Regions from separate parts of the Serratia sp. NPDC087055 genome, predicted to be linked through region 4. Evidence: predicted binding sites of a transcription regulator. Region 4 holds the regulator's gene; each other region holds the start of a gene.

Region 1 (7,596 bases), 1.3 Mb from region 4:
TAATCAAATAAACAGAAGGGGTTTGTTTTTAATTTGTTAAACTTGTCTTTTAAGTAAATTAAATCAATGAATTGGGGAGGGTGATCTTTAAGAAATGATTGTGGTGGTTTAAATAATTTGAATTTATTAGCGTTGGAATTAATTGCATGGTAGGAATTTCGTTAATCATAATTCTTATGAATAATTAATGAAGCAGCGAAAATAGTCATAAAAATACATCGATAGTTATATTTATACGTTGATAATTATATAAAATCAGAAAGGACACTGAAACGTTCGCCAGGTGTTGACCGGTGAACGTTTCTGGCCTGGCGCTGTTTTCAGACGTTATCTACCCGCGGATTAGAGTGGGTTGGTTGGCTAGGATACTCAACCTGGTGTTTGTGCAGATAGTCGCGTATGAGCTGGCGGATCACCTGGGAAGGGGTGACGTCTTGCTGCAAACACAGCTCTTCCAACGCTTTTTTCTTATCCGGATCAATGAGTACGGTTAAACGCGCCGTTTTCTTTTCCATGAGGGTGACTCCAGAGATTGATAATAATAATAAGAGCGCCGTGTTGTTTCAGCTAAAATGCAACCGCTCAATTTTGCGTGACAGATAGCCAAGATCGCAATTGAAGCTCGGCCCAATCTCGGCAGAAAGGCGGCGCAGCAAGTTTAGCGGCGTTTCAACATCGGCAGGTGACGCATAGATAATCACATTGCCGCTGGGCGCTACACAGTACAAAACGGTGTTAAATACGCGGTGCAAACTGTGGTACAGCAGTGAGTCCTCGTCCGGGACCTCATGGTAATTCAGCACGAGCCAACCCTGTGGCGAAAGCCGCGCGGCACACTGTTCAAGAAAGTGCTGGGTGCCCTGCTGAGGATCCATCGTAAAGGCGCTGTAGAGGTCAGAGAAAATCAAATCATAATACCGCGTTACGTTAGCCCGCAGATAATCGGCGGCATCCGTGACGTGCAAAATCACCCGTTGGTCGGCAGGTAGCGTGAAATACTGACGCGCAACGGACACCACTGCCTGACGCAGCTCTACCACTTCCAGCAGTATGTTGTCGTCATAGGCGTGCAGTGCGCGCACCAAGCCGCCACCCCCCAACCCCAGAATCAGTGCAGCAGAAGGGGGTTGCCAGGCCACGGCCATCAGCATGGTTTTAATGTAATTGTGAACCGGCACCTGCGGTGCGCTAATACACATTTTGCTCTGCTCGCAGATACCGTCGAAACGCAGGGTTCGGTAGCCTTTGTGGTCGGACACAATAATTTCACCGCAGTGATCTTGTTCCCGGGCGATGACCTGGCCACGAGGAGAGAAATCCAGCGTATTAAGCAATTTATCAACCAAAGACATAACGTTTTCGTTGAGCCTCCATCAGAAAAAACAACCTTACTTGCGGGCGCACATAAATTCGGCAGTACAAATACGGCGGCCATTGACCGTGGCGCGGCCTGTAAAGCGGGCAAGGCCCGAACGTTGCCGAACAAAGGCGACGTCCATACGAAGCTGGTCGCCGGGGCGGGCAGAACGATAGAAGCGGGCATGATGAATGGCCGCAAAATAGTAGTGTTCACCCGGCAACAGCGGGCTGAGATAGTAATGGGCTAACAGCCCGGTGCTTTGTGCCAGCGCTTCCACCATCAATATTCCGGGAAATACATTTACCTGATGATGACCGGCCCAAAATGTGGGCTCATTGGCGGTAATGTTTTTGATGGCGCTGAGACGCCCCTGCGCAATGGAAGTGCCGTCAGCCAGAATGCGATCGACCAGCAGACAGGGAAATCGGTGTGGCAGGATGGATTGAACGTCCTGGTACTGCAGTGGATTACCATTCAGCGGCATGATTTATCTAGGTCCTGTCAGCGGAAGCGTTCGGCTTACGCTCGCCTCTGCGCTTATCGAAGTGTAATAACATTATAATGTTATTATCATCAGATGGCACTAATAGAAATGGGTAACGTGGCAAGTGAATCCAATTTTAGTGACGATGTCACTTTAATTGCGCCTAAAGCGCCTGCTCAACAAATTGATTTTTAATGTTTTAATGTAATGGCGGGCAGAAGGGTTAGCCGCCATTGGGGCATGGCGGCTAAAGGGGATCAGTGCTTGTAGCGGGTCAGTTTATCGAGGTAGCCCATGACAAATGCGGAAAGCACAAAGGTGAGGTGGATAACCACATACCACATCAGCTTATTGTCCGGCACATTCTTGGCATCCATAAACACGCGCAGCAAGTGAATGGAGGAAATGGCGACAATCGACGCGGCCACCTTGTTCTTCAACGAGGTGGCGTCCATCTTACCCAGCCAGCTCAGCTTTTCTTTGTCGTCGCTGATATCCAATTGCGAAACAAAATTCTCGTACCCCGAGAACATCACCATCACCAGCAGGCCGCCGACCAATGCCATGTCGATCAATGAGAGCAGCGTCAGAACCAGATCTGCTTCGGCAATGGAAAAAATGTTCGGCAAAACATGAAGAATCTCCTGGAAGAATTTTACCGACAGTGCCAGCAAGGCCAGGGACAGGCCGAAGTAAACCGGGGCAAGCAGCCAGCGAGAGGCGTACATCGCATTTTCTAGAAAGCGTTCCATAGTCATCTGAGTTCATTACAAAAAGTGGGGCGTAGTATAACGCAAGAGGCCTGGCAAAAGGCAAGTGACGGTGAAATGAATGCGGGGTGTTCCACGGGCATTCGGGGAAAGGCACATGCCGTGAATCGCATTAGGTATTAACATCATTATCATTTATTTTCGCGATATATATTGAGCAATCTGAAAATCATACTACGATTTAAATGCTGCAATATAAGTCGGCAGCAGTTGTTTATATCGCAATTGAATTATATATAACGGAATGAATTAACCTACTGGAGATGGACATGGAAAATTCCCTGAATGGAAATACAAGCGGTTGGGACAGTGTTAATGATTTGCTCAATTACCATAATAGAGGTAATGGATTAACGATTAATAATAAGCCTTCTTTCGATGTGGAGGCGGCAGGTAAGCAAATAGCGCGCAGTGAACAGACCTGGAATGGCGTTCATATTACGGGACAAGGCGCGACGGTGACTTATTCCTTCCCGGTTTGGGATTATAACGAGGGTAACCTGAATGCCCGTTTCGGCAGCCAAGACACCGGCCTAAGTGCCTTTACCGCGCAGCAAAAAGCCCAGGCAAAACTGTCCTTACAGTCTTGGGCAGATGTGGCTAACCTGAATTTTGTCGAAGTTGCCCCCGGACAAAAATCCAATATTACCTTTGGTAATTACGAAGGCGACGGCCAGGCTTATGCAATTAAGCCCTTTACCGGAGCGGGTAATGACTATCGTGGGCATAATACCGATGGCCAAAGCTGGTTCAACATCAATTACGATTACGCGGATCCCCGCGACGGGGTTTACGCCAACCTATACCCTGAGCTTGGCAACTACGGCCGCCTGAGCATCACGCATGAATTAGGGCACACGCTGGGGTTAGATCACCCAGGTGCTTATAATGCCGGCCAAAACCCTAGCTATGCGAAGGGGACCTATGCCGAAGACACTCGCCAGTTCAGCGTGATGAGCTATTGGGATGAAGGCGTTACCGGTGGTGATAACGGCGGCTATTTTGCCGCAGCGCCTCTGGTTGACGATATTGCCGCTATTCAACATCTCTATGGCGCGAATACCAGTACCCGTACCGGGGATACGGTATACGGGTTCAACTCCAATACCGGCAGGGACTTCTACACGGCGACGGACAGCAGCCAGAAATTAGTTTTCTCCGTTTGGGATGCGGGTGGTAATGATACCCTTGATTTCTCCGGCTATACGCAGAACCAGCGCATCAACCTGACAGAAGGCTCCTTCTCTGATGTCGGTGGGTTGAAGGGGAACGTGTCCATTGCACTGGGTGCAATTATTGAAAATGCCATCGGTGGTTCGGGTAATGATGTTATCGTCGGTAATAACGCCGCCAATATTCTCCACGGCGGTGCCGGTAATGATGTGATCTACGGCGGTGGGGGGCAGGATCAGCTATACGGTGGCAGCGGCAACGATATTTTTGTTTTCGCAGCGGTGAGCGATTCACCTTTCGCATCCCCTGATAAGATCGTGGACTTTGAAACCGGCATCGACAAAATTGATCTGTCCTTCTTTAATCACGGCGCTAAAGGTGCGGACTTTATTCATTTTGTTGACAATTTCAGTGGCCAGGCAGGGGAAGCACTGCTGACCTATAATTCACAAAGCAATTTAAGTGAATTAGCGCTGAATATAAATGGTCACGCCTCTCCAGACTTCCTGGTTCAAATTGTAGGGCAGGCGAATACGGCGACAGACTTTATTGTTTAACTCAGTCACGGTGGGTTATGCCCACCGTTCTCTCAGGGTTTTTCATCCCTGCATGCTTGAACCTCCGTCTCCGGCCTACTGTAGTACCGCTATGTAAGGATTGCGTAAGCAATTGGGAAATAGTGCGTCAATACATCAATCAATATTATGACGATATTGCTTATGATAAGCATTATCATTATCATGTGTTTCATCAAGTCTACGTAGAAAGACCTTTATTTTTACATTATTACTTTTCATTAATATTGTTGAACCCGGTTAACTCCCGGGTGACGAAGCAACTGCGAGCTTATACTAATAATTAATGCAGGGTTAATACATGCGCAAAACTTTTAATTACCGGGGAATTATCGGGCAGTCCGTCCTATGCGGGGCTCTGGCCAGCACCACTTTTTACGTTAATGGTGAAGTAAATAAACCCTTAATACAAAAGACCACGCAAAATGAAGAGGAAATAACGGTTGTTGCACCGGTAATTGAAAAAAAAGCCGGAACAATAACCACGATTTCTGCACAAGATATGCAGAAAAAAGGGGGGAATGATTTTGGCTCAATAATGCGTTATGAAACGCTGATTGGTGCAACGGGTGTCAGTGGTGGCTCTTCTTCCGGGAAAAGCGGGTTCGATCGCAGTGGTTACACCGGATATAACATCCGTGGCCTGGAGAGTAACCGTGTCGGGCTGGATGTGGATGGGATCCCACAACCAGATGCGACTGGGCGTAGCTATGTTAGCCGTGCGGGGCTCAACACTTTCGGTATCGGCAGGGACTATCTTGACCCTTACATGTACGGCCAAGTGGACATTGAGTCGGGGGCGACGTCAACAGAACGCAGTAATACCTCTATCGGTGGCGCGGTATCGTTTTCACCCAAGACGGCGGACCAGTATCTGTCACCCACCAAGCAGACCTACTTTGGTTACCAAAGCGATTACGACTCATCCAATCGCAGTTGGCATAACGGCATCACCGCTGCCGCAGGCGATGAGCAGTTGCGAGGGGTGTTTGTGTATAGCCGCCGGGATGGGCAGGAAACGCAAAATAACAGTGGTACCAATGAGGCTTATCCGGCCAACTGGCATTCCAATGCGCTGATGGCTTCCGGCATCTGGCAACCCAGTGACGAGCACAAACTCACCGGCACGGTAGATTACTACGACAAAACCAACCATACCCATTACGACAGTTGGAATTCGGCCGGAAGCGCCATTCTGGGCACCGCACAGCAGCAGAGCAATACGCGCCGTTGGGGCGTCAGCCTGAAAGATGAATGGACGCCATACAATGATTTTGTCGATACCCTGACATCAAAAATCTATTACCAGCAGACTCAAGCACATGATAACACCTACATGCCGACCAGTACCGGCAGCATGGAGCGGGTTTACTCCGACTACAACGTTAACACCTACGGTTTTGAAACACAGATCGCCAAAACGTTGGGTCGCCATACGCTGAGTGGTGGGGTTAATGCACGCGTGGCGGATACCGAGCGACCATTCCGGGAAGAACCGGCGCCAAGCGCGTTCACCGCCATCATGCAGCCAGAGTCTGACAGCCGTAGTTACGTGCTGGGTGGGTATGTACAGGACCGGATCCAGTTTGATCTGGACGGACATGGCTTTGCCGTTGTACCCGGTGTGCGCGTGGCTCACCAAAGCACGAAACCGCAAAACCTGAGCAGTCTGACCACGGGGAGCGCGGTGCTCACGGAGTCTGAACTGGAAACGCTGTACGGCAAAAGCAATACTGACACGCAAGTCTTACCGTCACTCAGTTTCCAATACGACATTACGCCAACGCTGATGACTTATGTACAGTACAAGCGTGGGGCGCAGTTCCCTAACGCCAGTCAGCTGTATGGTTCATGGAACCTTGGCTCCAGCTATGCAGGTACGGCACAGTATGCGTTGATTGGTAACGCCGATCTGAAAACCGAGACCAGCAATAACCTGGAATGGGGCATGAAGGGAGACGTCGTTGAGGGTGTTACGGTGCGTACGTCGCTGTTCTACAACACCTATAAAAACTTTATTGCGTATACCCGCTATCAACGTGCCAGCAGCCCGGGCAAGTTCACTAACGTGCCTTCCAATATCTACACCATTTACCAGGCAGAAAACCGCGACAAGGCTTACATCTACGGCGGCGAAATCAGTACTCGACTGAATTTCGGCACCTGGTTTGAGCAGGTTAACGGTCTGAGCGCGAATTTTGCGCTGGGTTACAACCAAGGGAAATCCAAGTCTAGTTATTCAGGCGACAAATATGTCGATATTGACAGCGTCGCGCCAATGAAAGCCATTGTAGGGATGGCGTGGGATGATCCGGCGAAACGCTACGGTGCCGCCATTACTGCGACCTTTGTGAAAGGCAAACAGGCGGCAGCCACCAACCGTGAAAGCTATAGCAACGCCAGCGGCAGTACGCTCACTGACGCAACGGCCGAGTATTTGCGGGTGCCGGGTTACGGTCTGGTGGATATGTCGGCTTACTGGCAGGTTGCCCGTAATGTGAAGCTGAGCGGCGGGGTATATAACATCACCGACAGAAAATACCGTGATTATCTGAGCAGCCGTGAACTCACGGACTCTACCAAACAGGATGCTTACGATAATGCGCTGGCCGTTATGCCGGGAAGAACCTTCCAACTTGGCGTAAACGTCGATTTCTAAGCCCCGTCCTTGGATACACCTTTAGCCCAACAAGCACCTTTCTTATCGGAAGGCGCTTGTTACCTGATTATCCTGCCCATGAAGGAAAAAACCAATGAGAGCCTGGATTCTAGGATTATTGGCGCTGCCGTTTTCGGTTTTTGCCAACGAACGTGTGATATCGATTGGTGGAGACGTCACGGAAATTATTTATGCGTTAGGTGCACAGCAAGCATTGGTCGCGCGTGACAGCACCAGTCAACAACCGCTGCAAGCCACAGAGTTGCCGAATATCGGCTATATGCGTCAGCTCAATGCCGAAGGCATTTTGGCGTTGAAACCTACGCTGGTGATCGCCAGTGAACTGGCACAACCGTCGTTGGTATTACAGCAGCTTGAGCAGGTTGGCATTACCGTTGTAACGGTGACGGGCAAACCCGCGTTGAGCGTAATTAATGAAAAAATTGCCGTGATCGCCACCGCGCTCGGGCGTGAAAAAGAGGGGCAGGTTCTGCAGTCGAAACTGGCTCGTCAATTGGATGCCGTGCCAACCCATCCGCTGCCCATCAGGATATTGTTCATTATGGCACATACCG
Region 2 (7,596 bases), on a different contig from region 4:
GCCCGTTATTTGGCGGCGCCTTCCATCCCCACCAGCCCGACTTTCAGGTAACCGGCTTTACGCAGCGTATCCATCACGCTCATCAGCGTTTCATAGTCCACGCTCTTATCCGCCTGGAAGAAGATAGTGGTCTCTTTGTTCGCCTGCGTCCGTTGATCCAGCACCGACGTCAGTTGCTCTGCACTGACAGCTTGCTCGCCAACATAGAGCTGTTTGTCCGCTTTCACCGACAGGAACACCGGTTTTTCCGGGCGCGGCTGCGGTTTGGCGGAGGACGCCGGAAGATCGACACGGATATCTACCGTTGCCAGCGGCGCGGCCACCATAAAGATGATCAACAGCACCAGCATAACGTCGATAAACGGCGTCACGTTGATTTCATGCAGTTCGCCGCTGTCGTCCAAATCTTCATTTAAGCGCATCGCCATAACTCACCCCACCCGCAGTTGGTGTGAATGCTGTGAACGTTTGGCTTCCGCCGTAGCGGCCAGATCCAAATCGCGACCCAGCAGCAGCAGAACCTGCGCCGCTACGTCGCCAACCTGTGCACGGTGGCCACTGATCACGCGGGCAAAGATGTTATAAATCACTACCGCCGGGATCGCGGCGACCAAGCCCAGAGCGGTGGCCAGCAGCGCTTCTGCGATGCCGGGTGCAACGACTGCCAGGTTGGTGGTCTGCGAGTGAGCGATGCCGATAAAGCTGTTCATGATGCCCCAAACGGTACCGAACAGACCGACAAACGGCGAAATGGCACCGATGGTCGCCAGGAAGCCATTGCCACGGCCCATATTACGGCTGTAGCCCGCTACGCGGCGCTCCAGACGGAAACCGGTACGTTCCTTGATGCCGTTGTTGTCGTTGGATGCCGCCGACAGCTCCAGCTCGTTCTGTGCATCGTTCAGCAATACGGAACTGATGCTCTCGTCCGAGAAGCTTTGCGCCAGCTCAGAGGCTTCGTCCAGCGAGCGGACGTTGGCTAACGCCAACTGTTCACGGCGCAGACGGCGCTTGGCGCGGAACAGTTCGCTGCCTTTAGAGAACAAGATGGTCCAGGTGACAATAGATGCCAGCACCAAACCGATCATCACGATTTTTACCACGATGTCCGCATGTTGGTACATGCCCCAAACGGACAGGTCCATACCGCGGGTTTCTGGCGGTTGGATGGTCGGTTGTGGGTTCACCGGCGTGACATTTTCCGGCGTGGCTGCAACAGCAGGCGCCGCAGCCGGAGTAACGCTTTCGGTAACGGCTGGATTAGCCGCCGGTGCTGCCTGAGCGCTACCGGCCAGACCCACCACTAATACCATTGAAGCGATCAGACCGCGGCCGAATGCCTGGCCCCATTGCGCCCGGCCCTGACCGAACGATCCTTGATTTAAATTCTTGCCAGCCGTTTTCACGCTGTGCCTCCACCCGTTACCAATCAAAATTGAGGAATAATTCAGCGTGCGATCATATCAAACCACTCAGGGATTGATAGTAGTTCTCATTATTATTTACCAAATAATCGGGAAAATTATCGCCACGGCGTCCGCAACGCTCTCCCGCTAACCCATTCGCGACCTGTTCGGCCCTATAAGCACCTTTTATAAGGTTTTTCGTCACTTTTACGGCACAGGGCTGCAACAACGTCATCGTTTTATCGCATTTTGTCGTCACATCACGAATTTACCGATAAATCCGCTTGGTCATTGCAGCCCTGCAGAAGGATGACGTCCAGGAACAGCATCAGACAGAGGATTGCATCCGTTTCTGCATTTGGCAGTTAAAACGTCTGGATGGCTATTAAATGTCATGCTACCGTAAGGACTCTCGTAAATGGCCCGTGAAGACCCAATAAGGTGAGCCCGCTCCCATGACGTCAAAGAACATCGAAACCACCCTGATCGGCGCCGGGCGCAGCAAGCGCTATACACAGGGCTCCGTCAATCCCGTCACCCAGCGCGCTTCTTCACTGGTCTTTGATTCCGTCGCAGCCAAAAAACACGCCACCGCCAAGCGTGCTCATGGCGAGCTGTTTTATGGCCGGCGCGGCACCCTGACCCATTTCGCGTTGCAAGATGCGATGGTCGAACTGGAAGGCGGAGCGGGTTGTGTGCTTTACCCTTGCGGTGCGGCGGCGGTTTCCAACGCCATCTTGTCCTTCGTCAGCGCTGGGGATCACCTGTTGATGACCGGTTCTGTCTATGAACCAACGCAGGATTTTTGCACCCATATCCTGAGCCGTATGAACGTAACGACGACCTATTTCGATCCATTAATAGGCGCCGATATCGCCGGGCTGATTCAGCCCAATACGCGCGTGGTGTTCCTTGAATCGCCGGGTTCGATCACCATGGAGGTTCAGGATATCCCGGCGATGGTGCAGGCTATTCGTGCCGTGGCGCCGGACGTGGTGATCATGATCGATAACACCTGGGCAGCCGGCGTACTGTTCAAGGCGCTGGATTTCGACATCGATATTTCGATTCAGGCGGGCACCAAATACATTATTGGTCATTCCGATTACATGCTGGGCACTGCCGTAGCAAACCCACGCTGTTGGGATCAGTTGCGTGAATACTCTTATTTGATGGGCCAAATGGTGGATGCCGATACCGCGTATATGGCCAGCCGCGGGCTGCGCACGCTGGGTGTGCGTCTCAAACAACACCAACAGAGCAGCATTGAGGTCGCTAACTGGTTGGCCGACAGGCCTGAGGTGGCCGTGGTCAATCACCCCGCGCTGCCCAGTTGCAAAGGCCATGAGTTTTACCGTCGTGACTTCAGCGGCTGCAACGGCCTGTTCTCTTTTGTACTGAAGCAGCGTCTCAGTGACGTGCAGTTGGCCGATTACCTGGATAACTTCAACCACTTCAGCATGGCGTATTCCTGGGGTGGCTATGAATCACTGATCCTGGCTAACCAACCGGAAGAACTGGAAGCCATCCGTCCGGCGGGCGGCGTCGATTTCTCCGGCACGCTGGTACGCCTGCATATTGGCCTGGAAAACGTGCAGGATCTGATCGCCGATCTCGCTGCCGGGTTCGAGCGTATTACCAACGCGCACTGATACATCGCCTGTTACAGCGGTAATTTTATTCGCCTCGTTTAATGTGTGCTTAAGCTATTAGCGGTACACTAGGCGGGTAACTGTCAGATACGGTCAACACCGCATCCTGGGGTACGTAGCTCCAGGCGCAACCGGCATGCAACAGGATATATAATGGATGTATTACGAGAGATTGTTCATGCGCTTTGGCAGCAGGACTTCATAGCCCTTGCCGATCCAAGCGTCATTTGGGTGGTTTATGCTGTACTTTTCACCACGCTATTCTTAGAAAACGGATTACTGCCAGCTTCCTTCTTACCCGGTGACAGCTTATTGCTGCTATCTGGCGCATTGATCGCCAAAGGCGTAATGGCCTTTGTGCCTACGCTGATCATTTTGACCCTTGCCGCCAGCCTTGGTTGTTGGCTGAGCTACCTGCAAGGCCGTTGGCTGGGCCACACTAAACTGGTAAAAGGCTGGTTGCTGCAGCTGCCCGCCCAATATCACCAGCGGGCGCACAACCTGTTTAACCGTCATGGCCTGATGGCACTGGTGATTGGCCGTTTTCTGGGCTTTGTCCGTACCTTGCTGCCCACCATGGCCGGCATCTCTGGCCTGAACAGCACGCGTTTTCAGTTCTTTAACTGGTTGAGCGCCGTAATTTGGGTGGGTGCCGTAGTTGGCCTCGGCTACGCCTTCAGCCAGATCCCGTTAGTGAAACGCTACGAAAGCCAGGTGATGACAGGGCTGATGATCCTGCCGCTGGTTCTGTTGCTGGCTGGCCTGCTGGGTGCCATGTTGGTTATCTGGCGCAAAAAACGCGCAGCCTCTTCCTGATGCGTTAACGGGCGGCAGTTGCCGCCCGTACAGTTCAATCCGCATTAACCTGCAATCTACCCTTCCATCATCAGTGGAGGGTTGTCGCGCAGCCGGGCCACTTCGTCGCTCGGCGTCACGCCGAAGAAGCGTTTAAATTCGCGACTAAACTGCGAAGCGCTCTCATAGCCAACGCGGATCGCCGCGGTGCTGGCCTTTAAACCATCATGCACCATCAGTAAACGGGCTTTGTGCAACCGATAGGATTTCACATACTGCAACGGCGAGGTATTCGTCACCGCTTTGAAGTTATGGTGGAACGCCGAAATGCTCATGTTCACCTCACCCGCCAGCTGTTCGACGTTGAGGCTGTCCGCGTATTGGTTCTCAATGCGCCGCAGCGCCTTGGCGATTTGGCTAAAGTGGGTATGGCGATTAACCAGCTCCTGCAGCGACGCTCCACAGGCACCACGCAATATGTAATACAGGATTTCACGTACAATCTGTGGCCCCAGCACCCGCGCGTCGAGCGGTTTGGCCATCACATCCAACAAGCGTTCGGTGGCGCACAATAGCTCTTCCGATAATTCAGCCAGGTTCACCCCACTGCTTTCTCGGCGCGGTTTCATCAGGTAGTCATCGTCGCCGATGTCGATCAGCAAATCCTGCAGCATCTGGCTATCGATATTCACGGATAACCCCACCAGTGGCAATTCTGGGCTGGCAAAGGTTTCACATTCGAAGGGCAAGGGCACCGTCATCAGCAGATAATTACGCGGGTCGTATTGGAATACCCGGTTACCGCAGTAACCCACCTTGTGACCCTGGAAAATGATCACTACCCCGGGTTCGTACATCACCGGTTGACGTGGGCAATGGCGGTCGACGTAGAGGATTTTCACCAGTGGCACTGGCGAGGGCGTATAACCGTTACTCTCGGCAAAACAGGCTGCCTGGCGCGCCATGCGGCTGCGCAGCTCATCAATGTCACTCACAGAAACACCCTCTTACACTAAGAATAATCCGGCATAAATAATAGTTTAAAACTCTATTTTTCTACAACGCTTTGTAGAAATAGGCAAGACTCGGGCAGGAATGTGCATTGTGCTGCGGGGCCAAGTTACTGACAATACCCCTCAGATATTTTGCGCCACCGGCGCTTGTCTTATGCAGAAGAGAAATAACCATGCAAAACTTTATTCTTCATACCCCAACCAAAATTCTGTTCGGCCAAGACCAAATCGCGGGTCTGGCGCAACAAATCCCTGCCGACGCCCGCATTTTGATCACCTACGGTGGTGGCAGCGTGAAAAAAAACGGTGTCTTGGATCAGGTCTATGCCGCGCTGGCGGGCCGCAATGTCCTGGAATTTTCCGGCATTGAGCCTAACCCAACCTACGAAACGCTGATGAAAGCGGTCGAGGTCGTGCGTGCAGAAAACATCGACTTCCTGCTGGCTGTTGGCGGCGGCTCCGTCGTGGACGGCACCAAGTTTATCGCTGCTGCAGCCCGCTACACCGCAGATAACGATGCCTGGCATATCCTGAAAACCGTCGGCAGCGAGATCAAAGACGCAGTGCCTATGGGTTGCGTACTGACATTGCCGGCCACCGGTTCTGAATCCAACAGCGGCGCAGTGATCACCCGTAAAAGCAGTGGTGATAAGCAGCATTTCTTCTCGCCACACGTACAGCCTTTGTTCGCCGTGCTGGATCCGGTCGTGACCTATTCACTGCCACCGAGCCAAATCGCCAACGGTGTGGTCGACGCCTTTGTTCACACCCTCGAGCAGTACCTGACCTATCCGGTTGACGCCAAGGTGCAAGATCGCTTTGCCGAAGGCCTGCTGCTAACCTTGCTGGAAGATGGCCCACGTGCGCTGGCTGAGCCGGAAAACTATGCGGTGCGCGCCAACGTGATGTGGAGCGCCACTATGGCGCTGAACGGTTTGATCGGCGCGGGTGTGCCGCAGGATTGGGCAACCCATATGCTGGGTCATGAACTGACCGCCATGCACGGCCTGGATCATGCCCAAACGCTGGCTATTGTCCTGCCTGCGTTGTTGATCGAGAAAAAAGCACAAAAACGCGAAAAACTGCTGCAGTATGCCGATCGCGTTTGGGGTCTGCGTGACGGTAGCGAAGACAGCCGCATTGACGGCGCTATTGCCGCCACTCGCGCCTTCTTCGAAAAAATGGGCGTGCCGACCCGCATGTCAGATTACCAGCTCGACGGCAGCTCAATCCCAGCGCTGCTCGATAAGCTGCACCAGCACGGTATGACCGCGCTCGGCGAACACCAGGACATTACCCTGGAAGTGAGCCAACGCATTTATGAAGCGGCGCGTTAATCGCAAACTCGCGATTTACTGCTAGGCTTTAGTTTCAACGACCCTCCTGCGCCCGACCGATCACGCTCGCCGGGCGCAGTGCCAAGCACGATTCCGATATCGTTGAAATTTGCTTAGCGAACTCAGCACTACCCCTGTTTGCCAGCTAGAATCTACTGATATAGCCTAAATAATTCGAGTTGCAGGAGGGCGGCAAGAGCGTGCATCCCGATGAGCTTACTCAAATAAGTGATTTGGGATACAAATCTGCCGGGAGCAGATTTGAACGCTGCTTGCAGCGGCCCCTTTAGGGGCGTGGCCCACGGATGGGCCACGTAACCGTTTGCAGCCAACACCGCTGCAGCTTGAAGTATGACGGGTATCGCTGTTCCTGGTGCATGCAGCACCGGGCAATCCGTTGACAAGGAGATACGCATGACAACGCAACAACCCATCATCAAACTCCACGATGGTAATCTGATGCCGCAGTTGGGTCTCGGCGTTTGGCAGGCGAGTATTTCAGAAACCACCAATGCGGTGCTTAAAGCGCTGGAGGTGGGCTATCGCTCGATCGATACCGCTGCGATCTACAAGAACGAGGAAGGGGTCGGCGCTGCGCTGCAAACCTCCTCGATTCCCCGCGATGAACTGTTTGTCACCACCAAACTGTGGAATGACGATCAGGGCGACCCACAGGGCGCACTGGAAACCAGCCTGGAAAAGCTCAAGTTGGACTATGTCGACTTGTATTTGATCCACTGGCCGAAACCCCAGCAAGACCAATACGTGGACGCCTGGCGCGGGCTGATCAAACTGCGCGAACAAGGGCTGGTTAAAAGTATCGGGGTATGTAATTTCCATACCCCGCATCTCCAGCGCCTGCTGGATGAAACCAATGTCGCCCCGGTGATTAACCAGATCGAACTTCACCCACTGCTGCAACAACGCCAATTGCGTGCCTGGAATGCGACGCATCACATCGCTACCGAATCCTGGAGCCCTCTGGCACAGGGTGGTGAAGGGGTATTCGATCAACCCGTCATTAAATACCTGGCAGAAAAATACGAGAAAACACCGGCGCAAATCGTGGTGCGTTGGCATCTGGACAGCGGTCTGATCGTGATCCCGAAATCGGTCACGCCTTCCCGCATTCGTGAAAACTTCGAGGTCTTTGATTTCAAACTGGATAAAGACGAACTGAGCGAAATCGCCAAGCTGGATATCGGCAACCGTCTCGGGCCGGATCCAGACTCACTGTAATCTGACTCGGCCCTCTCCGCCTGAGAGGGCCACTTTATTCCCCGCTACAGCTGCTCACCGTTGGTGGCAATCACCCGCTGATACCAGCCAAAGCTCTGCTTTTTCTTGCGGGCCAGATTGTTGTCGTGATCGACATACACAAAGCCGTACTGTT
Region 3 (7,596 bases), 1.7 Mb from region 4:
AGAAGTCGTATCCGACCGTTGCCACCAAGGTACGCTCCGCTCCCCAGTAACAATAACCGGTGCCGTAACACGCAGCAACGTACTCTCTGTCCGTCAGGTTATTCACGTTCAATTGCACATAGGCACCTTTCAACGACGGATTAACGCGGTCTAAATTCATTCGTACCGAGGCATCGAGTAGCGTCACGGAAGGAATACGCAGCGTATTTTCATTGTCCGCCCACTGTTTACCGATGTAACGCGCCCCAGCCCCCACCTCAACGCCGTAAGCCGTCGCGTATTTTCCCCACAGTGACGCCATTTGTTCTGGCACCAAATACGGTGTATTGCCGTCGTTGCCATCAATTGCGTCTTTGAACTTCACTTTGTTATAGGTATAGCCAGCAATCAGATCGAAACGATCGGTGATCTTGCTGCGAGCCTCGAGTTCAACACCTTGAGAATGCACCTTACCGGCAGGCAGATAATAACTTTGCTGTACAACGCGGTTGGCTACATCTTTCTGCGTCAAGTCATAAAGCGCCACGCTGTAGATTGATGAACTGCCTGGCGGCTGGTACTTCAAACCCACCTCATATTGCTCGCTGGTGCTCGGTTTCAACATATGTCCGTTCTGATCGGGCAGCGCCTCCGGCGTCACCGCCGTGCTATAACTGGCATAAGGTGAAAAACCACTATCAAAATGATAAAGCAACGACGCACGTCCGCTGAAGTTATCATCACTACGCGCATCGCTAGTGCCCGTGTTGAGCACCGTATTTTTTGAATCTATGCGGTCAAAACGGCCGGACAGATTCAGATACCAGTTCCGCAGACTGATTTCATCCTGTAAATACACCCCCGTCTGCTCATAGTGACGCCTGGAATCGGTATGCGTCAGATGGGTTAACCCCGCGCCACCGGACACGCCGGTATAGGGATTCAACGTAGAAGCCCCTGCTGACTCATCCCACAGATTGTTACGAAAGCGCTGGTAATCCAGCCCCAGCATCACTTTATGTTCCAGCAAGCCGGTAGCAAAATCAGCTTCAAGTTGATTATCGACAGCAAATGCATCCAACGAGGTCGCGGAACCGCTGTAATAGCGGTTCAACAATTGGTGTTCTGGATCCCAGCCAATCTGGTATACCTGCTGTAATTCAACATTGGAATGGGTATAGCTGGCATTTTGCCGGAATGACCAAACATCGTTAAAACTGTGTGAGAAAACGTAGCTGTAGATTTGTTCCCAGCGTTTGAACACATTACGGCTGCTTTCGCCGTCGAAGAACCCTCGGCCCAGTTTGTCTCCTGAGCTTGAGTAAAGGCTCCCATCTGCCGGCACCGCGCTGTGATAGCCGCCAGAAGGATCCTTTTGCAAATAGGCTTTTAACAACAACGAGGTATTCTCGTCCGGCTGCCACAGTAATGACGGTGAAATAGCATAACGTTCTTCGCGCTGGTGGTCATACATGGTTTCACTGCTGCGCGTCATTCCCGTCAAGCGATAAGCCCATTGATCCGATAATGGCCCTGTCACATCAAAGGCACCGCCTTTAGTGCTATTGTTACCGGCACTGAGATTAACGTGCCCCTGCGTGTCGAACTGCGGCCGCTTGGACGTGAGCGCGACCAACCCACCCGGAATGCTTTGCCCATACATCACCGATGAGGGCCCTTTAATAATATCGATACGCTCCAGGAACCAAGGGTCAACCTGCAAGGCATTGTAAGTGCCGCCGTCACTCAACAAACGTAAACCATCAAGGAAAGTATTATTAACGTCACCACCATGAAAACCACGTAACGCAATGGTGTCATAGCGCGTCGCACCACCGGAAAAATTGGTAAAGACACCCGGTGCATATTTCAACGCATCGTTAACCGTCTGGCTACTCTGATCGGTCATCTGCTGGCGCGTAACCACCGAGACAGACTGCGCCGTCAGGACCAGGGGGGTATCGATTTTAGTGGCTCCCTGGCTGGTAGTGGCCTGGTAGCCTTGTGTTTGTGCCTCTGCCGTGTCTGCGGTTTTTGCCGTGACGACCAACGTATCTTCAGCTAACGACGTCAATGGCAGGAAGATCGCGAATGCACATAAAACACGCGACCTTTTGACAGGAAAAATAATCGACATGCTTGTAATCCCTAGTAAATATCATTAAATCGCACTCTATGAGCCAGCTCGCCCGTTACAACGAGTAATGCGTCCACAGAGGCTTACAAAATGTAAATACTAATGATAATCACTCTCTTTATCCATAATGATTTACACTATACGTTGGCTTTTTATGAGCCTCCGAAGTGACTCAGCCCACGGGTGCCCCCATAGTCAGAATGGACATATCTTATTGAAAATAAAAAAGTGCCAGCTCTAGGCTGGCCATAGAAAAGGAGTAAATGTGACAGGTACGTACCGGATTGGGTGGCGCATAAGGGGCTATCCCTTCTCACCCTTCCTCGTTAAAAATGATAACGATTATCATTATATTTTGAAAGGTGCTTAGTATCTACAACTTTTACAGCATTGAGCAGTGACCTTCAACGAGGTCTGGTGAACCGGGCATACAAACGTCCTATCGCAAACAGCGTTCCCCAAACCAGAACATTCAACCCACCCCATACGACGAATACGTATATAAAGGTTTGATAAATGGGAATGCCCCGATCGGCGGAGAATGGATTAAAATGCCAAAATCGAATAATGACGAAAGGGTTTAAGTTAAACCACTTAAAAAAGAAAGCGACCAGCATTGGCGGAAGCAAAAAATAAAGACCCAGCGTAAAAATCAACAGATATGCTGCGAAGCGGCTATTTTTATAATCTTTCATATCAATGAATTACCATTAGAATTCAACTATTAACGCCAAAGGCCGTATTGTCCGATACAGACCTGACATACCTTGATTAGTTCCCATTCGGGGCCAAAATAAAGCCTGTTTGGCGTTTCAAATTCATTTAGTTTTTGGGTGCTATAACGCTAGTCAGCTCAGGAGGCTTCAATGATACCGGACTATTGCCCTATACCACCAACCCCCAAAAAACTCAAAGTCATCTATGGCTGGTATATATATACCGTCTATGCACAGTTGATCTTTAATGTTTACCTGGCGGTATATAACGGCTGTGTCAGGCACCCGATTGAAGCGCCGTTGATCTCAGTGTGCCACAGCCTGTTCATCGCATTTATTCTCTATCAGGTGTTGAAAAAACGCACGCATTTCGCGTGGGTTATGTTGGCCTATTACATTCTGATGCGACTGTATTACGCCAATGTGCTGCATATCGAATTCAATGCATGGAGCCGTGGGCTGGTATTCATTTTTCTGACGCTGCTGCTTACGGGCACCGTCGCCGTAGGGCAACTGGCAACGCCACCCCTGCGTCAAGATTGGTTGGCACGCCTGGGCTGGCGGCAATGGATAACACTGGCTAGTTTGGCAGGCATATTGACACCGTTGATTACCATCGATTATTTGGGCTGAGCGCCGGTCATTGTCTTGGGATGTGAGGCTCAGAGATATCTACCAGACGGCATACTTTGGTGTAGTTGTTAGACTTTTCACATATTTTATCAGTGACAAAAACGCCAAGGTAGCTCAATACCAGCAGATAACCGACCATACACAAAATGAAAATAAACGTTCTCACCGATAGAACCAACCCGACAACAGAACCCTGAGTATCATACCTCGGTTACCCTGCCTTAGACTATTTCAAAGTATTCTTTAAATCCGCCGGTCATTTCAGACATACAGGCCTGACGGCGCATCCTCGCCCGGTTTGTAGTAAGATTATGCACGACCTCACTTAGCCGGGAGCCCCAATGCACCATCTCATGTTAGACATTGAAACGCTGGACATAAAGCCAAGCGCTGTGATTCTGGTCGTTGCCGCTGTCTTTTTCGATCCCCAAACCGGCCAACTGGGCGCCGAGTTTGAAAACGCCGTGAGTAGCCAAAAAGATCAACCCGGCAGGACCATCAGCCTGGATACCGTCGCCTGGTGGGCGAAACAATCAGATGGAGCCCGTAAGCTGGCTTTCGGTGGCACTGAGACACTTAAACGAACGCTGACCAACCTGAGCCGGTTTATCCATATGAACAGCACCGACCCGGTAAAAGTCTGGGGTAACGGTAAAGAATTCGACTGCGCCATTCTCGAACATGCCTTTCAGCAGCTTGAAATGCCGTGCCCCTGGAAGTTTTGGGATACGCAAGACGTTCGTACCGTGATCACGCTGGCCGAACTGCTGGGTTTCAATCCCAAGAAGGAACGGGCATTCGAGGGCACGCCTCATCGCGCCTTGGATGACGCCAAACATCAGGCGCGCTACGTGGCAGATACGATCTCAGCACTTTACTACCGCAAAAACTCTGCACTGTAAGCGGAGCAGACAGGCGAAGCGATAACCAGCCTATGTTTTGCCCCTTTCTATTTAACGCCAGAGTCTCTACTCTAGCCCTCTTTGTCACTCGGACGTGCTGTTTTTGTTATGCAAAAATTTCTGTTTCTGCTTCTTAGCCTGGTACTTCTCGGCCCGCTGGGCATCGATCTTTATTTGCCGACTATCCCCGCGATCGCTCTCGGCCTTAACAGCAGCGAAGCGCTGATTCAGTCCACTATTTCGTTGTTCATTCTGGTATTGGGCCTTGGGCAGATTATCGCCGGCCCGTTGGTGGATAACTACGGTCGCAAGCCGGTGGCGTTGGCAGGTATTGTTATTTATATGCTTGGCGCGGCCATGGCGGCGTTGGCAACCACGCCAACGGTGTTTGTTGCCTCACGGCTGCTGCAAGGTGTCGCGGTTTGTTGCACTGCGGTAGTGGCATTCAGCGGTGTGCGTGACCGAATGAACGGTGACGATGCGGCGCGCGCCTTTGGTTTTCTCAACGGCACGCTGAATATTATCCCTGCACTGGCACCGCTGCTCGGCGGTCTGCTAGCTGAAGCCTTTGGCTGGCGCGCACCGTTCTGGTTCCTGGTGTGTTACGCCCTGGCTGTCTTGATACTGATCGCCCTGCGGCTGCCAGAGACTCGCCCGGCGGATACTGTGCGTGTCAAAGGATTACCGGTGCGACAATATGCCCGAATTCTTAGCGACCGCCGCTTTTTGTCCTTCGCCGTAGTTAACTCTGGGGCGATGGGGATGGCGCTGACGTATGTTTCGCTAGCGCCTAACGTGTTGATGGGAACCGCCGGCCTAACCCCGTTGCAATTCTCACTGGTGTTTGGCGCTAACGGCTTTTGGATCATGCTGGTGAGTTTTTTCGCCAACCGGATTATTCACAAGGTCGGGCGGCCAGTATGCCTTGCGACCGGCGGGCTGTTGATGGGCATCGGCTGTGTTGGATTGCTGCTTGGCGTGTTCTTGCTGTCAGGCCCGGCGCAAACTCACTGGCTGGCTTATATGCTGCCTGTCGCCTGTGCCTGCGCAGGGCTTGCCTTTGTGATGGGGCCGGCAACCAGCTACGCGCTGGAGCCGTACTCTAACGAGGCTGGAGTTGCCTCTGCCCTGGTGGGATTTGTACAGATGGCCGGTGGTGCGGGGCTAGGCTTGTTGGCAATGGCACTGCCGTTGCAACCCAAGCTGTCACTCGCACTGGTGATGCTGGTGGGTTGCCTGCTGGCGCTGCACGCGCGGCAGCGCAGCAAGCAAATTAAAGGTCAATTGAAGAAAGTCGCCTGAGGCTTTTAAGCCTCAGTGGTCACGGGTACCCTGGCGGCCAACGCCGTCAGTAATTCATAGCCCAACGTGCCTGCCGCGGCAGCAACATCGTCAACCGGCAGGCGTCGTCCCCAAAGCTCTACTTCCGCCCCAATTTGGGCATTTGGGCATAGCGTTAAGTCAACCACCAGCATATCCATTGAAACCGTACCCAACGTCCGCGTCAGCACACCGTCTACCCAGACAGGTGTCCCGGTCTGCGCATGGCGCGGATAACCGTCTGCATAGCCACAAGCAACTACGCCAATACGCTGCGCACCTTCGGCACGGTAGCGCCAACCATAGCCAACCTGATCGCCGCGTTTCAACGTTTGAATCCCTATGATCTCGCTGCTCAGCGTCATGGTGGGCTGCAAACCGCTCTCCGCAATGTCACGCCATTGCCCGCTGGGCGAAGCGCCATAGAGCACAATACCTGGCCGCACCCAGCTACCATGGGTTTCTGGGTGCCACAACGTGGCGGCAGAGTTAGCTAAACAACGCGGCAAAGGGATAGACGACGCCGCGTCTTCAACAACCCTCATTTGCTCTACCACTCCCTGAGGGCCATCAGCAGTGGCGAAATGACTCATCACCGTCATGTTCGCAATATTGCTTATCTCCCTCGCTTTCAACCAAACCGCGTGCAAACGTTCCGGTGCAAATCCCAGACGATTCATACCGCTGTTCACTTTCAGGTAAACATCCAGTGGCGCCGACAGTTTAGCTTCAGCTATCGCCGACAATTGCCAATCACTGTGCACCGATGTGGTCAAACGATAGCGATCGAGCAAGGCCAAATCTTGCGGCTTGAAAAAACCTTCCAGTAAAAGAATCGGCCCCTGCCAGCCAGACTCTCTCAAGGTAATGGCTTCAGCGAGATCCAACAGAGCAAAACCGTCGGTCTGTGCCAAACTGCGCCAAATATGTTTAATACCATGACCATAGGCATTGGCCTTTACGACCGACCAGACTTTAGCGCTGGGGGCAAAACGCCGAACAACCTGCAGGTTATTTTCAAATGCGCCAAGGTGCAACGTGGCGGAAATCGGGCGAGGCATGGGCACTCCTACGGGCCTGCGAATGCCGTCACGGGACAACGCCCGTGACGACAACATCAATAAATTGGGTTCTTAACGCGCGGGATGCACATCATTTAAAGGGCCGGCGTAGCGGTTATGAAATCCAGCGCTGTATCGCGCCACCCCCAGGTCCTCCGAAGGAATAGCCGGCGTGATACCGGAAATGAGATCAGAAAGTAGCTGCCCAGAACCGCAGGCCATTGTCCACCCCAGTGTGCCGTGTCCGGTGTTCAGGAACAGGTTTTTCAGCGACGTTTTACCGACAATCGGCGTGCCGTCCGGCGTCATCGGGCGCAGACCTGTCCAGAACGTCGCATCTTCCACCCGCCCACCGTTAGGGTAAAGATCGCGTACTACCATCTCCAGCGTCTCGCGCCGTTTTTGCTCAAGCTGGGTATTAAAACCGACAATTTCCGCCATGCCACCGACGCGAATACGCTGGTCGAAACGGGTGATGGCGATTTTGTAGGTTTCATCCAGTACGGTCGAGAATGGGGCAGCAGCCTCATCCGTGATCGGGATGGTCAGTGAATAGCCTTTCAGCGGGTATACCGGGATCGACACGAGGTCGCGCAACAGCGCTGTGGAATAGGACCCGAAAGCAACCACGTAACTGTCAGCCTTGAAGATTTCGCCGCCGCACTGTACGCCACTGATTTTATCGCCTTCAACCAGCAAGCGATCAACGCTGCGGTTATACAAAAAGGTGACTCCTGCTTGTTGTGCCAGTTTAGCCAGTTGCTGGGTAAACAGTTGGCAATCACCGGTTTCGTCGTTTGGCAGTTGAAGCCCGCCGGTCAGCTTGTGCGCGACCTGGGCCAATGCGG
Region 4 (7,596 bases):
CGGAGTTGATGCGCAGCTATCTGGATGAAGAAGGTGTGATCCAGTTCTTGTTGAAGTCATTCCATCAGGGCCAATGGCGTTTCAACCTGCCGGCGCTGATCGATCAATATGAAAATATCACCGGCTGGCAGGAAGTCCCCGCCTGGCCGCACCCGACGCTGTTCATTCGTGGTGGGCTGTCGCCCTATGTACAAGATAGCTACCGCGCCGATATCGCCCGTCAATTCCCACAGGCGCGTGCACACGTGGTTGCAGGCACTGGGCACTGGGTTCATGCAGAAAAACCAGAAGCCGTGTTACGTGCCATTCATCGTTTTCTCGGCGAAGCCTGAGCCAATTGCCCCCTTGTCAGAGAAGGAATCCTCCCTAAAACGGCCATCTGGTGAAAAAACGCGCTAAAGATAACGGCTTAGCGCGTTTTCGGCTCAGTTAAACATTGTCGTCGCTCCATCTGCTGGGGTAATATGGCGCGCTATAATTTTGCCGCCGTGCTAAGCGTGTTCAATAGCGCCGGGCTGGGGGTGAATTTGGGTTAGGGTTTATTGGCCCGAAGTGTGTTAACCGAACCATCCAGAAGCGTTTACGCGCTTTTTGATGCAAACTCCCTTGCAGTACCGCTACCTATGGCAAAAGAACAAACGGATCGCACGACGCTGGATCTGTTCGCAGATGAACGCCGTCCGGGGCGCCCGAAAACCAACCCGCTATCCAGAGATGAACAGCTTAGAATCAATAAGCGTAATCAGCTTCGACGCGATAAAGTCCGTGGCTTACGGCGTGTGGAACTGAAGATCAACGCGGATGCGGTGGACGCCCTGAACAAATTGGCGGAACAGCGTAATATCAGTCGCAGCGAGCTTATTGAGCAAATGCTGTTGGCGCAACTGGCAGACGACCAGCCAGAACATTGATCATTGCAGCCGCACGTGCGGCGCGGCGTTAAGGATGACGCCCGATCAACATCGTTTTATTCCACCCGGTATCGCATAAACGTGATAAAACCCCGGGGTAAATTTCTGGCATGATACGCAATTACCGGTAAGGGTTTCCCTTGCTATGGCATCATTTTAATCGGTGTTATCGTGGTCAGCGCTAACATCGTGTAATGCAATTTATTGAATTTAAAGGTTATACGCGATATGGCTAATGTAGGCATTTTCTTTGGCAGCGACACTGGCAATACCGAAAACATTGCCAAGATGATCCAGAAAATTCTTAAGCAACAGTTTGGCGACGATGTTTGCGAAATTCACGACATCGCCAAAAGCAGTAAAGAAGACCTGGAAGGTTTCGATATTCTGTTGCTCGGTATCCCGACATGGTACTACGGCGAAGCCCAGTGTGACTGGGATGACTTCTTCCCAACGCTGGAAGAGATCGACTTCAACGGCAAACTGGTTGCGCTGTTTGGCTGTGGCGACCAAGAAGACTATGCAGAATATTTCTGTGATGCGATGGGGACTATCCGCGACATCATTGAACCACGTGGCGCCGCCATTGTAGGCCACTGGCCAACCAAAGGTTACCACTTCGAAGCGTCGAAAGGCCTGGCAAGTGACAGCCACTTCATCGGTCTCGCCATTGACGAAGATCGCCAGCCAGAACTGACCAATGAACGTGTCGAAGGTTGGGTAAAACAAATCGTCGAAGAGTTGAGCCTGGCCGAGATCGTCGGGTAACGCCAAAGGTTGAACAAAAGCCCTGCAAAGTGCATAGTGTTGCCGGCAGGGCCGTCATCGGCAGTACGGATTACTGCAATAGAAGATACATATTTGTAACTTCTCACATCGTCAAGGTAGACTGAGATATCGGTTTATCCCATCCATCAAGACGTTGCGTGTGCAACATGCAATAGTGCAATTATATCTTTGTTAACAACCGGCGGTTTCTATTTAGGCCAACCGGTTCTATAATGAGACGCAATTAACACTTTGTGCCGACCGATGCCACAGGCGAGAACGCCTCAACTTGATTAGCATAGTAACAGGACTGAATCCGCATGACTGACAACAACACCGCATTGAAGAAGGCCGGCTTAAAAGTCACGCTTCCGCGACTCAAAATCCTGGAAGTACTGCAAAATCCGGAATGCCATCACGTCAGTGCGGAAGATCTGTACAAAAAACTGATAGATATGGGCGAAGAAATTGGCCTGGCTACGGTTTACCGCGTACTGAACCAATTTGATGATGCAGGCATTGTGACTCGTCACAACTTCGAAGGCGGCAAGTCCGTGTTCGAACTGACTCAGCAACATCATCACGACCACCTGATTTGCCTGGATTGTGGCAAAGTGATCGAATTCAGCGATGAATCTATCGAAGTGCGTCAGCGTGATATCGCCAAACAACACGGCATCAAGCTCACCAACCACAGCCTGTACCTGTACGGCCACTGTGAAACGGGTGACTGCCGCGAAGACGACACTCTGCACGACAAAAAATAATGCCCTTAACCGGCATTGAGAACCGCCTTAACGGCGGTTTTTTTATGCCTGAAGCAAATAGATAAAAAAATCCCCGGACAGGCCCGGGGAAAGATCATAGCTAAATGACAACAATTGCAGCGGCACTTCTCCACGGTACTTCTCACTTCCCACTTACACCCACTTCAACGTCAACTCCCCCGCCGACACGCGGATGAGTAAACTCGTTACAATGCATATTCAAGAAAGAGCAGCCGATCAAAAAACATTGCCTTGGCTTGGTCGAACACACCACGAATACGGAACCCCTTGTTCAAATACATTTTGCAGGCATCACTACTTTGCCAGACGCACAGCGCAATGTTTTTCGCCTGGCGTTGATCCGCCTGTAGCTGAATCAAGGCAAACATTTGGTTAAAATACCCCAGCCCCCGAAATTGGCTCTCAATCGCCAAGCTACAGACAAAATAATCGTCAGCGACACAGTGGCTTTGCACAAAGCTGTCGTAAGCCTCATCAAGAGGTTTCATTTCATCGCGATAAAGGTAGTCCGCGTCTATGGCATACAGTTCACTGACGGTCGCCGCATTGAAAAAACCGATAAACTCTCCGCGCCGATCGTAAGCCACGGTGATCAGATCCAGGTAAGGCTCGATATTTTGCGCCTGCTGCAAAGACACCAGATCCAGCCCAGCACGATTGCCAACAGAACAGTATTCCAGGTAGCTCGTGCTAAAAATCAGCTTTGCCATGCGGGTCTTATCCGCTTCACCCACCTGCCGTCCCGCCATGAAATGCAACGATCCCCGCGGTTCAGGCGGCACAGCCTCCCCCTCGCCCTGGGCAGAACGCCAGTAATTCCCTGCCGCTATCTGCCGCCGGTTGTCGGCAATCAGGTACTCCCCAAAAAGCTGGTTTACCCGATCAAGCCGCTGATCATGAGAAAGCACCGAATAGTAGTGGTAATGATCGATGTCGGACCGAATCTGCGCCGGATAGGCCATGCGAGGTACTTCATCAACGGTAAATATTTCCGCATAGCGTGCCAAATCCAGCGGCTGCTCAAGCTGCCAATCCAGATTTTCCAACCGGCTAACACATTGCCGGTAGCTCTGCTCTTCTTCTTGCGACAACGGTAGCCGCACATTGGTGATCACATCTTCCAGCAGCCGCATACCGCGAATACCGCAGGTTACCGCCTGTGGGGTTGCGTCATACAAAACACCATGCATCTGGCAAAAACGATCGTGGCTGAGGAAAGTACGTTCAATATGACGACTCCACAATTGGTAAAAAGGATCGAACAGCTTCCGTTCATAAATCGGATTTCTTTCCGGTACCTCACTGCTTTCCCCCGCATAAATTTGATCGAGCCCAGCTAACATCCTGCACAGCGCCATATCTCCCTTACGGCTGATGATCATTCCCGTTTCGTCGAGGAACAAATTCAACCAACTGACGTGGCTAACTTCACCTCCGGGCAGGAACTGAAGATAGTCCGGAACCTCAGGCTTGATCAGAAACAGTGTCGCCGCTCGGTGGGGAAGTGTGTCGATATCCATATACACGCCCCCCATCTCAATCAAAATCAAAAAGCGGAAGTAGTCGGACAGTGTGGCGTAATAGCGTTTATCATGGAGCTGATGGATAAACCCCAAACTATTACCGACTCTTCTTTGCGCCAGTTCACTCAACGAATGCACCTGCAGGCGATGGTTACCGGCATCGTACTCACCCAACTGGCCGCCATGCGTTTGGGGTGAGGCAATGAAACAGGCATCCTTTGCCAGCTGCTTTGCATCCCAAACCCATAACATGCCGACCCAGTCACGAGCCTCGCCACGACTCACCGCTTGTTGTGCATCCCCCCACTGAGAGATAACTTCTCGCGCGTCGTCAGGAATGGCTCCGCCCAACCAAATGCGGTGCAGCAATTGTTCCCCTGCGGCAAGTGGCCGCGTGGGCACGCAAAATAGTGAAGAACAGCGTGCGGCATCAAATAAATGCCCCTGCGCAGACAGCCATTCCCGTAGTTGATTCACCCCACGTTGATAACGCGCCTTTGCCGCTGGCGTAGCCTGACGTTGGCACTTCACGAATTCAAACTTCAAATCGCTTAGCCGCGCCTCATATTCAGCCCGAAACAGATCATCCTGCAGGGCGCCAAAATGCCCGTTGTTAAGCGCCATCGGCAGCCATCCTTATTAATGGACCATAACCCTGCGGATTTTTGCTCTGCCAAGACCACGCATCACATACCATTTTTTCCAGGCTGCGCTTAGCTTGCCAACCCAGCTTTTCCGCAGCCAACGACGGATCGGACCAACACTCGGCGATGTCACCCGCACGTCGGGGATTAAATTGGTAGGCGATCTTGAATCCACAGGCACGTTCGAACGCCTGAATAATTTCCAGTACCGAGTAACCCTTGCCCGTGCCCAGGTTATAGACGTTAAAACCTGGCTGCAGGTTATCCAGCGCTTTCAAATGCCCTTCAGCCAGATCCATAACGTGGATATAATCACGTACCCCAGTTCCATCGCTGGTCGGGTAGTCGTTGCCATACACGGGCAACACCGCGAGTTTGCCAATAGCCACCTGTGCCAGATACGCCAGAAGATTATTGGGAATGCCGGCGGGATCTTCACCAATCAAGCCAGACTCATGCGCACCGGCGGGATTAAAATAACGCAATGCGGTGATCGCCATCTGTGGCGCAGTGGTGGCAAACTCTGCCAGGATCTGCTCAACGATCAGCTTGGAAGTGCCATAAGGATTCGTGGTCTGCCCAACACGGCAATTTTCCGTCAGCGGGGTATATTCCGCAGGTCCGTAAACGGTGGCCGAAGAGCTGAAAATAAACTGATTAATGCCCGCATGGCGCATTCTGTCCAGTACGATCAATGATCCCGAAATATTATTTTGATAATATTTCAGTGGCTGCTCGGTTGATTCTCTGACAGATTTCAAACCGGCAAGATGAATAACAGCATGAATATCATGCTGACGGAAGATGTGATCCAATAGGTGATATTGTTGAATATCACCCTGATAGAAAATAACTTTTTTCCCCGTCAGCCTTTCTACGCGAAACAGAGACTCTGACGAACTGTTGGACAGGTTGTCTAATACAACGACGTTCTCCCCCCTTTCCAACAGCGCCAACACCGTATGCGAGCCGATATAACCGGCGCCGCCCGTCACCAATATAGCCATCATATATCCTTGTTTGTGTTTAAAAATAAACGACTCACTCAGAAACCACCTACACTTCCCGGGTTTTAAAACCGACAGGTAAAGCAATAAAAAGCAGTAATATGGCTAACAGATAAACGGAGGAATGTGGCCCGTACTCGGTCAGGATCCCTTGTAATATTCCGGCCAGGATCACGCCGGTTGAAATACTGTTGGTGAACAACGTGGTGGCCATCCCCGCCCGTTCCGGCATCAAATCCTGGAAGTAGAGCATGCCGATGGTGGCCCCAATACCGATAAATATCGCATTAAAGACCTGCAAGACCAGCAAGCCAACGGGAGAGGTAAACCACAGCATGCCGGCATAAAACAGCATGCCAGCCACCATCGCAGTCAACATCATCAGGCGTTTGCCCACCCGGTTCACGTAACGCCCTGCCAGGATCATGATCGGGATTTCTATCGCAGCGGCAACGCCCATCATCCAGCCGGTCAAACGCTGCGGCAAACCCAGTTCGGCACTGATATACAGCGGAACATCAATCAGATACATGGCGCTGCAGGTCCACATCAATACCGAGGCAAAAAACAGCAGGCTAACGTCTTTATCAAAGACCGTTTTTTGCTGCGTTGCGACATGGCTATTGATGATGACACGCGCCACCTCGGGCAATATCCGCCAAGCCAACAGCGTAACTAACAGAAATATCCCCGCGGCAAAAATAAACATGGCAGTGAAGCCATAATTCACCACCAGCATAAACGCCAATGGGGGGCCAAAGACCCAGGCAAGAGAAAGTTGGGCGCGCATGACCGCGCTGAACATCGCAACGTTTTGCGTTGAGCGCTCGCCATACTCACGCGCAAGAGCAAATAATTGCGGTATCGCCGTATTGGCGATGGCCGTTAACAGCACGCCCACCGTTATTAGCGTTAAATAATTACGATTAAATGCAAATAACAGACAGTTCCCCGCCGCCAATAAATAACAGATTAAAATCAGGTTGCGCCGATCCCGTTGGCGGTCTGATTTTTTCGCCAGTAAAAAACTGACAATAATGCCAACGCCAGCGTTAACCGCATAAAAAAAACCGACCCATAAAGACGTGACCTGCACCTCGGTCGTGAGGAACAGACTCAGGGTCGGTATTTGCAGTGCCCCGGCAATCCCGGAAAAAAAAGCAACGACCATAAAGGTCAGCCGTATCGAATTCATCTCTGATTACCGTCGGTCGCTGCTATTGAGGATCAATAACGGCCCGCCTGCGAACAGACGGGCCGTGGCTCAAAAATTACACTTTCTCGGCACGGCTATAGCGCTTCCCGTCCGGGCTTATCGCGCGGATAAGCACCTCACCGCCAACTCGCGGCTTGGCGTTGGCATCGTACCGCTGCCATTGCTTGCCACCATCCGTGGAATACTCAATGCCCAGACCCGGCAGAGAAATATTGGCCTCCAGCATGCCCCCCACTACGCGAGCGCCCGGCACCGGCAGCCGATAACTCACGCCACCTTTGTCCAGTTTTGCCAGTTCTCGCTGACCAAGGAGGTTGGCAAAGCGCAGCCAATCACGATCCAGTTTCTTCGTGTCGACAAAGTGGGTTTCACCGCCTTTATACTCCCGGCCCGCCCGGTAATCTTGCTCCCAACTTGCGCGGTGCCATGCGCGCTCTGCCACCGACAGCGAACGAGGGAATATCATGTATTCCATTTCATCGTCGGTGCGCTGGGTTTCACTCCACATCTGGGCTGAAATACCGTAAGCGCCCGGCCAAGGTTTGTCGCTCTTGGCGGTGAAATGATTGCCATCACGGTCAACCGAGGTTTCCGCATTTTGCGGCAAGTTATTCGGCGCAAAGCTGAACATTTTCTGTTCGTCGCTGAAACGGGTACCCCAGTAATAGCCACGCTCGTCCGGATTCACCTCATACGGGAAATCCATGTAAACGTAATCCGGGTTAGACAGGATCACTTC

The links. The regulator Fur, encoded in region 4, represses iron uptake genes when iron is present. The targets are predictions, from matches to a motif close to ATAATAATGAGAACNACTATCAA.
Positions count from the first base shown of each region.
Region 1: a site for Fur is predicted at 4,507-4,529, ahead of ACI2J2_RS05780 (TonB-dependent receptor domain-containing protein). Genes of this name have one in related genera too.
Region 2: a site for Fur is predicted at 1,480-1,502, ahead of exbB (tol-pal system-associated acyl-CoA thioesterase). Genes of this name have one in related genera too.
Region 3: a site for Fur is predicted at 2,213-2,235, ahead of ACI2J2_RS03705 (TonB-dependent siderophore receptor). Genes of this name have one in related genera too.

Region 1 covers NZ_JBJDOG010000001.1:1,226,565-1,234,160, reverse strand. The annotation lists gene ACI2J2_RS05805 (ribbon-helix-helix protein, CopG family) at 321-515, opposite strand; gene ACI2J2_RS05800 (spermidine synthase) at 564-1,352, opposite strand; gene fabZ (3-hydroxyacyl-ACP dehydratase FabZ) at 1,389-1,844, opposite strand; gene ACI2J2_RS05790 (TIGR00645 family protein) at 2,102-2,596, opposite strand; gene ACI2J2_RS05785 (serralysin family metalloprotease) at 2,884-4,344, shown strand; gene ACI2J2_RS05780 (TonB-dependent receptor domain-containing protein) at 4,664-7,021, shown strand; gene ACI2J2_RS05775 (hemin ABC transporter substrate-binding protein) at 7,116-7,596, shown strand, end outside.
Region 2 covers NZ_JBJDOG010000003.1:154,416-162,011, forward strand. The annotation lists gene exbD (TonB system transport protein ExbD) at 6-428, opposite strand; gene exbB (tol-pal system-associated acyl-CoA thioesterase) at 432-1,406, opposite strand; gene metC (cystathionine beta-lyase) at 1,862-3,058, shown strand; gene ACI2J2_RS16910 (DedA family protein) at 3,212-3,874, shown strand; gene ACI2J2_RS16915 (AraC family transcriptional regulator N-terminal domain-containing protein) at 3,931-4,818, opposite strand; gene yqhD (alcohol dehydrogenase) at 5,040-6,203, shown strand; gene dkgA (2,5-didehydrogluconate reductase DkgA) at 6,618-7,442, shown strand; gene ACI2J2_RS16930 (GH1 family beta-glucosidase) at 7,487-7,596, opposite strand, start outside.
Region 3 covers NZ_JBJDOG010000001.1:784,618-792,213, reverse strand. The annotation lists gene ACI2J2_RS03705 (TonB-dependent siderophore receptor) at 1-2,116, opposite strand, end outside; gene ACI2J2_RS03700 (hypothetical protein) at 2,521-2,811, opposite strand; gene ACI2J2_RS03695 (hypothetical protein) at 2,983-3,465, shown strand; gene ACI2J2_RS03690 (3'-5' exonuclease) at 3,807-4,367, shown strand; gene ACI2J2_RS03685 (multidrug effflux MFS transporter) at 4,476-5,669, shown strand; gene dadX (catabolic alanine racemase DadX) at 5,675-6,748, opposite strand; gene ACI2J2_RS03675 (D-amino acid dehydrogenase) at 6,821-7,596, opposite strand, start outside.
Region 4 covers NZ_JBJDOG010000001.1:2,507,669-2,515,264, forward strand. The annotation lists gene ybfF (esterase) at 1-332, shown strand, start outside; gene ybfE (LexA regulated protein) at 624-911, shown strand; gene fldA (flavodoxin FldA) at 1,140-1,679, shown strand; gene fur (ferric iron uptake transcriptional regulator) at 2,000-2,446, shown strand; gene ACI2J2_RS11935 (glycosyltransferase) at 2,653-4,614, opposite strand; gene galE (UDP-glucose 4-epimerase GalE) at 4,604-5,641, opposite strand; gene ACI2J2_RS11945 (MFS transporter) at 5,691-6,836, opposite strand; gene ACI2J2_RS11950 (beta-N-acetylhexosaminidase) at 6,913-7,596, opposite strand, start outside.